DNA from 2 places in the Actinomadura sp. RB99 genome. Region 2 is predicted to be linked to the other one. Evidence: riboswitches for the same ligand, from Rfam matches in the RefSeq annotation. Region 2 holds a riboswitch; the other holds the start of a gene.
What was found. A riboswitch is a leader RNA that binds a small molecule or an ion and turns the genes downstream of it on or off. The one in region 2 is predicted to bind cyclic di-AMP.

Region 1: it holds a riboswitch for cyclic di-AMP, as region 2 does, so the genes downstream of both, amrb99_RS21140 (CHAP domain-containing protein) here and amrb99_RS23205 (NlpC/P60 family protein) in region 2, are expected to answer to the same signal.

The regions. Positions count from the first base shown of each region.
Region 1 is NZ_JABMCA010000022.1:116,088-120,225, reverse strand. It holds gene amrb99_RS21145 (SpoIIE family protein phosphatase) at 69-1,961, shown strand; cyclic di-AMP (ydaO/yuaA leader) riboswitch at 2,442-2,599, shown strand; gene amrb99_RS21140 (CHAP domain-containing protein) at 2,610-3,407, shown strand; gene amrb99_RS21135 (CDP-glycerol glycerophosphotransferase family protein) at 3,603-4,138, shown strand, end outside.
Region 2 is NZ_JABMCA010000026.1:62,116-66,253, reverse strand. It holds gene amrb99_RS23215 (LacI family DNA-binding transcriptional regulator) at 1-578, opposite strand, end outside; gene amrb99_RS23210 (LuxR C-terminal-related transcriptional regulator) at 1,072-1,284, shown strand; gene amrb99_RS23205 (NlpC/P60 family protein) at 1,584-2,561, opposite strand; cyclic di-AMP (ydaO/yuaA leader) riboswitch at 2,565-2,754, opposite strand; gene amrb99_RS23200 (amino-acid N-acetyltransferase) at 3,077-3,613, shown strand; gene amrb99_RS23195 (RDD family protein) at 3,620-4,138, shown strand, end outside.

The sequences.
Region 1 (4,138 bases), on a different contig from region 2:
AACGGACCTTCGCCGACGTATGTAGCTTTTTTCTCCCAGGGCATGAAAACGCCGAACGGGGGACTGGGGTGTCGGAAGCGGACGGCACGTGGGGGACGCCTGGAGTGCACGCGGCGGACCTCGAGGGCCTGCGGGGGGCGGCGCACGACCGTGCGGTGCTGGCCGAGGCGCGGGTGATGCTGGCCCGGCGGCTCGGGGTGCCGCCCGGCGAGGCGCTGCAGCACCTCATCTGGCTGGCGCGTGACCTGGAGATGGAGCTGCCGGAGGCGGCGGCCATGGTCGTCCAGGGCGGCGGCGCGGGGGCCGAGGGCGCGGTGGTGGCGGGACGCCGGCCGCCGCGCGCGGAGGACACCGACCGGCGGGGCGTGGTCTCCGAGGCCGAGGACCTCCTGCACCGCCTGGCGGCCGAGGACACCGGGGGCGACGCCGCGATCATCGAGGGGCTGCCCGAGGATCCGGTGGCGCGGGGGCTGCTCGACGGGGCGCTGGACTCGGCGGCCCACCTGGTGCCGGTGCGGGACGCGGACGGCGAGGTGCAGGACTTCCTGTACGCCGAGCTGAACAAGGCCGCGCGGGACCTGTTCGGGCGGGGCGCCGAGGATCTGACGGGGCAGCGGCTGCTGCGGACGGATCCGGGAGCGGCGCTCAGCGGGCTGTTCGAGGACTATGTCGCGGTGCTGGAGGGCGGGCCGACCCTGGACCGCGACTCGATCATGTACTCGACCGTCCAGGGCGGGCTGTCGCGGTCGTCGCGGATGAGCGCGCGGTGCGTCCGGACGCCGACGGGCGTGTGCCTCACCTGGCGGTACCACACCGGGGAGGACCGCAGCGCGCGGCGGCTGGAGCGGGTGGAGCGGCTGGCGCTGATCGGGTTCGGCGAGTGGGACCTGGTCACCGGGCAGGCGGACTGGACGCCGCAGATGCTGGCGAACTACGGGCTGGGTCCGGACGAGGTGCCGCCGGCGCCGCACGACCTGCCGAAGGTGGTCGCCGACGACGACCTGCCGCTGGTCGAGGAGGCCGTCCAGACGATGTTCTCGCGCCGGGAGCCGGTGGAGGCCGAGCACCGGGTGATCGGCAAGGACGGTACGCCGCGGCATCTGTGGGTGTTCGCCGAGCCGGTGCTGGACGACTCCGGGCTGCCGGTGTCGATCAACATCGTCTCGCAGGACATCACGCGGCGCCGCGGGGTGGAGCGGGCGCTGGCGGAGACGCGCCGGCAGATGCTCAAGCAGCAGGCGCGGACGGCCCAGGAACGCAAGGTGGCGGTGACGCTGCGCCGGGCGATCCTGCCGGACGAGGGCGAGGTCGAGCGGCTGCCGGGCTTGCGGGTGGCGATCCGGGCGCTGGCGGCGGAGAGCACGGCGCGGATCGGCGGGGACTGGTTCGCCACCCGCGCGATGCCGGACGGGCGGGCGCTGTTCGCTATCGGGGACGCGGCGGGGCACGGCCTCCCGGCGGCGGCGTCGATGGCGCGCAGCCGTAACGGGCTGCTCGGGCTGTCGTGCACCGGGGAGTCGGCGGGGCAGCTGGTGGGCTGGCTGAACGAGCTGGTCGGCAGCATGGACCCGCCGGCGACCGGCACGGCGATCGTGGGCCATTACCGGCCGGACCGGCGCGTCATGGAGTGGACGTGCGCGGGGCATCTGCCGCCGATCCTGGTGCGGGACGGGCACGCCGAGCCGCTGGAGGTCTATCGCGACCCGATGCTCGGTGCGCTGCCGGATTGGGAATACACGACGATCTCCACGGAACTGCGGCCGGGGGATCTGCTGTTCCTTTACACCGACGGCCTCGTGGAGCGCCGGGACACCGATCTCGATGAGCGGATCGATCGGCTCACCGGCATTCTGCGGGACTCCTCGTCGGGGCCGGAACTGGCGCTGGACGAGGTGCTCGCGCGGATGGAGCACGACCGGGCGGCCGACGACACCACGATGTTCGCCCTGCACGTGGAGTGATCTTCAGCAGGTCAGGCCGACCGTGAACCAGGGTGACGTAGGCCACATCGGCGGGGGAGTAGCGCGGTCCGTGTGATCTGCGCCGCGGCGCGCGGGCGGGCCGTGAAGGGCGGAAGCGTCCCGCGCCTTTTGATCATTTTACCTTTCCCGGGCCGGGGGGCGGTGGCGGGAATCCCCTATGCCGTAAGGGCTTCGGGCCGTCCGGAGAAAGATCGGGAAGGTCCGGCCGGGGGCGGTCGTTGAAGGGGGGTTGCAACGGCGTTGAGCAGGCAAAAGATCCTTTTGCGGCCGGTTTGCTTTTCTTGTGAGTGTTGGTACCTTCTTGCACGAATCAAGCAGCGCGTTCCATGCGTTGCACGCCGGCCGCTTCCATGCGCGGCCGAGGGTCGCTGAGCGGAATCCGCACGCGACGCGCGCCGCATATGCGCGCCCCCTCGAGATCAGTCGCTGAGATACATCCGAATATCCGGCACCGCGTCCCGCGGTGCGAGGCCGAGTCCGTCCAGGTCCACCCGACCGGACGGAGCCGGGGACCCAAGGTTCCAGGGGTGAATCGGCGCGTCCGTCAGGCCGCGCCGTAGGGCTCTTCCATGCCCGAATCCGTCAGCTAACCCGGTAGGCGTCATGGGAGACAAGGAGATTCCCTGCATGACCGGTCGTTTCGATCGTTTTACCAAGAACTTCGCCCCCCGACTGAGCGGGCGCCTCACCGGCGCCGCCTCCCGCGCCGCGCTCGCCCGCATGAGCCCCGAGGACCGGGCCGTGGGCGTCGCCGTGGCGGGTGTGATGGCCGGCGCGGTCGGACTGGCGATCTTCAACCCCCTGGCCGGGGGCACGGCGTCCGCCGAGACGCCCGCCCAGGCCGCCGCGCAGCACCGCGAGAGCGTGGTGTCCGAGCGCTCCGGGACCGAGCACGCGCCCCGCAAGGCGACCCGGTCCGCGTCCCGCACGGTCGCCGCGTCCACCGTGATCAAGCTGGCGAAGTCGCAGGTCGGCGAGAGCGAGAGCCGCAGCGGCTCGACCAAGTACGCGGACTGGTACGCCTCCACCCCGCACGCCGCGGTGACCGCCCGGCGCGACGGCGGCAGCGTCGGCGACTACCGGGGCGCCGAGTGGTGCGACATGTTCGTGTCGTGGCTCAGCGCGCAGACGGGCGTGAAGAACATGGGCTGGGACGCCTACACCGTCCAGCACGCCTCCTGGTTCGAGAAGGCCCACCGCTGGGGCGACACCGCCAAGCCCGGCGCGGTCGTGTTCTTCGACTGGCAGAACGGGTCCCGCGGCGGGATCGACGACATCGACCACGTCGGCCTCGTCGTCAAGGACAACGGCAACGGAACGATCACCACGATCGAGGGCAACACCGACAACGCCGTCAAGGAAAAGATCCGCGACAAGTCCGAAGTCGTCGGCTACGGATACCCCGACTACGCCAAGTCCCGATGATCCGTCCCGCAGGCGAATGATCTGATTCGTGCGGATGGAAGGCGCCCGGTCCTCGACCGGGCGCCTTTGGCGTTCCCAGGTGGTCTGCCGCGACCTGTCGGGTAATGCTAAGCATTGACAGCTTTTGATCTGAGTTGGCCCTTGACGCCTCCTTGCTGGAAAGGAACCCCTGACACGCCGGAGGAGCGGAGGGGGATGCCCATGCGGGTGCGCCCGGATGTGAGCGTGGTGGTGATCGCCTACAACGACGCCGCCCGCCTCCCGCGGGCGGTCGCCTCGTCGCTCGCGCAGTCGCTGGGCGGCGTCGAGACGGTGATCGTCGACGACGCGAGCACCGACGGCACCGGCGAGGCCGCGGACCGGCTCGCCGCGGCGCACCCCGGCCGGGTCGGGGCGGTGCACCTGCCCGTCAACTCCGGAGGCTGCGGCCGCCCGCGCAACGTCGGCGTCGAGCGGTCGGACGGCCGGTACGTGATGTTCCTCGACAGCGACGACCTGCTGGACCGGCACGCCTGCCTCAACCTGCTCTCCGCCGCGCAGGAGACCGGCGCCGACCTGGTCTCCGGGCTCTGCGACCGGGTCTTCCTGGACGTGCCGAAGGGCTCGAAGGACCGGGTCCGGCCCTGGTACCCGTGGCTCTACGAGCGCAGCGCCGTGTACGGGTCGCTGGAGGAGAACCCCGACCTGCTCTACGACACCCTGTCGACGAACAAGCTCTACCGCCGGGGGTT
Region 2 (4,138 bases):
ACGAACACGATCCGCTCGCGGCCGATGCCGAGCAGGTGCGCTGCGGCCAGCTCCCCGCCGGCGACGTGGTCGACGTGGACCGCGCACGCGTCGGTGACGTCCCGGTCCATCAGCACGACGCTCAGCCCCGCGGCGCGCAGCCGCCGGATGCGCGACTTGCCCAGCCCGACCGGGACGATCAGGGCGCCCGCGGCGTGCTGCTCCTCCAGCAGTTCCAGCGAGCGCGCCTCCTTCGCGGCGGAGTGGTCGCTCGACAGCCAGAGGGCGTCGTGGCCCGACGCGTTCAGCGCCTCCTCGGCGCCGCGCACGACGTCGGCCGCGTACGGGTTGGTGAGGTCCTCGACGACGACGCCGAACGCGCGGCGCGGCTCGTCGCCGAACTCGCCGGCGGTGCGGTCGGGGCCCGTCCGGAGCCGCCGCGCGGACTCGTTGCGGACGAATCCGAGCTCCTCGATCGCCTCGCGCACCCGGTTACGGGTTGCTTCGGCCACGAGATCTGGCCGGTTTAGGACATTCGAAACGGTCCCAACCGAGACCCCGGCACGCCGCGCGACCTCGCGAATACTGGTCTGTGGCACGTCGCTCCTCGTCCGCCCCGGTGGTGTTTTCCCAGGTAGCTGGGCTTTCCCCTGTCAATCCCCGAAAACCCGGTCACGTATTGCGACCATTCGGGCACAGACAGCACGTAATCAGCGCTTGACGGGCCGGATCCGGCCGCCTAGCGTTCCGAGCCGAAGCGTAGCTTGAAACGATTCACGATCTTCGTCCGCGGCGAGATCCGGTGAGTCCAACGAGGAGGGAGCGGGTTCGGAACCGACGACCCAGACCCGACCCTGACACGTGGCCAACGAGTGAATCGTCACCCGGAGTTCCCCCGCACGACCCCGCAATCGGCCCATCGGCCACCTCCGGCCAAGCTCGCGAGACGGAAAAGGAACCCGACCCGATGATCTGAGTCCGGAAGGCTCCGGACCCGGCAACCCAACGCATGCAGTTCGAGGGCCCAACCCGTGCCTGTGCAGCGGACGGCTGCATCCCCGCGGTCATCAACCACGGACGAGGGAGGACGGAGTGGAAACAGCCACACTCGATTTCGGGCTGAGCGACGAGGAGATCAGGTTGCTCGCCCAGATCGCCAGCGGTGTCACCGCTGATGTGGCGGCGCGCAAGCTGGAACTGAGCGCACGGACCTTGCGCCGCAGGTTGCGGAACATCTGCGACCGGCTGGAGGTCAACACCCCTATCGAGGCCGTGGTGTGGGCGGCCAGAAGGCAGCTCATCTAGCGCGACCCGACGACGCCCGTCAGGGGACGGCGGGCGTCATCACCCGGAAACCAGCCCGACCGGAAGCAAGTCCAGCGATACGAACTCGTCCGACCCCGCAGCGGCGGCGCCCTACGCCCGGCAGGTAGGTCCCTGCAAGAGCGCAGCGCCGCCGCGGACGCAGTTCACATCACCTTGCACCGGGCTGTCTGGTGCCGGCTCTCCAGCCGGCACCCGCCGCTGCCGCGTGTTCTGCGGCCATCGGCTCTGCTGCCGACGCGTCTCTAGGGGCGTCTGTCGTGCGGGCGTCTGCCGAGCGCTCAGGCGACGCGGACCACGCCGGCGATCGGCCGACCGGCCAGGGACGCGATGCGGACGACGTCGCCGGTGTGCGGGGCGTGGATCATCTTGCCGCCGCCCACGTACATCCCCATGTGGTGCAGGTCGGAGTAGAAGAAGATCAGGTCGCCCGGCTGCATCTGGCTCTCCGAGACGTGGGTCCCGGCGTTCCACTGGCTGCCGGTGTAGTGCGGCAGGTTGATGCCGACCTGCTTGTAGGCCCACATCGTCAGCCCCGAGCAGTCGAACGTGGTCGGCCCCGCGGCGCCCCAGACATAGGGGCTGCCGAGCTTGCTCATCGCGTACCGCAGCGCCTCCGCGGCCTTGCCCTCGCCGATGACGGGCAGCTTCGCCAGCAGGGACGGGTCCTTCTTGACGGCCTTGCCGCGGACCTTCTCGTAGGCGGTGGTGACCTTCTTCTTCTGCGCGGTGAGCTGCGCCTTCAGCTGCGTGACCTGCTGGGCGCGCTCCTCGGCGGACTTGCGCGCGCGCTGGGCGGACTGCATCGCCTGCATGAGGCCGAGGACCTGCGTGCTGTCCTGGGTGGCGAAGTAGTTGAGGGTGGCGGCGCGGTCGAGGACGACCTGCGGGTCCTGGGCGGAGATGAACGAGACCGTGGGGTCGGTGCCGCCCTGCATGTAGCTCGTGGCGGCCAGGCTCCCGACCTTCTCGCGCAGGCCCTCCAGGGACTTCTGCTGGCGCTCGGCGTTGCCGGCGGCGACCTTGGCCGCCTGCTGCGACTGCTCCAGCTTCACCTTCAGGCCGTTGTACTGCTCGGTGAGCTTCTCCAGCTGGTCCGCCAGCTTGAACGCCTGGTCCTTGAGCTCCTTGGCCGACGGGTCGGGGTCGGCGTGCGCCATCGAGAGCGAATGCGGGACCACCACGTGGGGCGTGATGGAAAGGGCGACGAGCGCGCCGGCGATCGTGAGCGCCCGGACACGGAAACGAGCCGTCCGCACCAAATCTCCTCTCCTCGTCCGCCTACCGAGTTAGCTGACGGGTTCGGGCCGGAGCAGCCCGTCCGCTGGGCGCGCGCATCCCTCCACGCGGCTGCGGATTCACCCCAGACGGCATCGGCTCAGGGTGCTCCCCCGAACGCTCCGAAAGTGGGTCCCCGGCTCCTCGGGGCGCTGGTTGCGGCCCGTGGACTCGGCGGTCCGGCCTCCGCCTCGCGGAAGGCCGGTGTCAGAGCGGGACACTAACGGAAGCGCCATTGGATGCCAACCAGAACATGCGAATTCGCAGGTCGTGGCGGACGGTACGGGGGGTAAGCGGCGGTTGCGGACGGCACCGCTCCGGCCCGCCGCGGCGCCCGCGGCCCGGCACCTGTCAAGCCCCGGGCCACCCCCGGCCAGACCCGGAGCCCCCTCGGCCACGTCCCGGAGTGCCCCTCGGCCACGTCCCGGAGCAGCGCCGGACCGGTGCCGGGTGGCCGCCGGTGGCCGGGGACGGGCGGCGAGTTCGGTAATCTCGCCTGTTTGTGGAAGTCGTCATCAGGCGTGCGCGCACCGCCGACGTTCAGGGGATTCGCAGGCTGGTCGATCTGTACGCGGGATCGGGCCGTCGCCTGCTCAAGAAATCGACGGTGAAGCTCTATGAGGACGTCCAGGAGTTCTGGGTCGCCGAGGACGTCCAGGGCGCCGGGCCGGGGGAGTCCGGGCCCATCGTCGCCTGCGGGGCGCTGCACGTGATGTGGGAGGACCTGGCGGAGGTCCGCTCGGTCGCGGTGGACAAGGGGTACGGCGGCCGCGGGCTCGGGCACCGCATCGTCTCCAAGCTCCTGGAGACGGCACGGGAACTCGGCGTCCGGCGGGTTTTCTGTCTTACCTTCGAAGTGGAGTTCTTCGCACGACACGGCTTTCAGCAGATCCTGGGTACTCCGGTGGCGCCCGAGGTGTACGAGGAACTCCTCCGCTCCTACGACGAAGGCGTGGCAGAGTTCTTGGACCTCGACAGGGTCAAGCCCAATACGTTGGGCAACACACGGATGTTGCTTCGCCTGGAGGACTGACCCCACATGAGCGATTCCCCCAACCGCGGCCAGCCCTACGGGTCGTCGCAGGGGCCGGGCTCGTACGGCCCGCCGCCCCCCTACCAGGGTCCCCCGCAATGGCAGCAGCCCGAGCGGCAAGGCCAGGCTCAGCCGCCCGCACAGCAGTGGCAGTCACAGCAGCCGCAACAGCCCCAACAGCAACAGTGGCAGCAGCAACAGCAATGGCAACAGCAGCAGCCGTCGCAACAGCAGTGGCAGGAACCCCAGCAGGACCAGTGGGGGCAGCCCTCGTACGAGTCCTATGAGCCGTCCTACGACCAGTACGGCGGTTCCTCGGGCGGCGATATGCCGCTGGCGCCGATCCTGCGGCGCGCGGGGGCCCGCCTCATCGACAACACGCTCGTGGCGGCCTTCGGCTTCGCGCTCGTCCTCCCCATCACGGTCGGCGCGTTCGGGCTGGGGAAGCCCGGGAGCAAGACGGAGGACGACGGCGGCATCTGGAACTGGCCGATCATCTTCACGCTGTTCGCCGTCCTGTCCGTC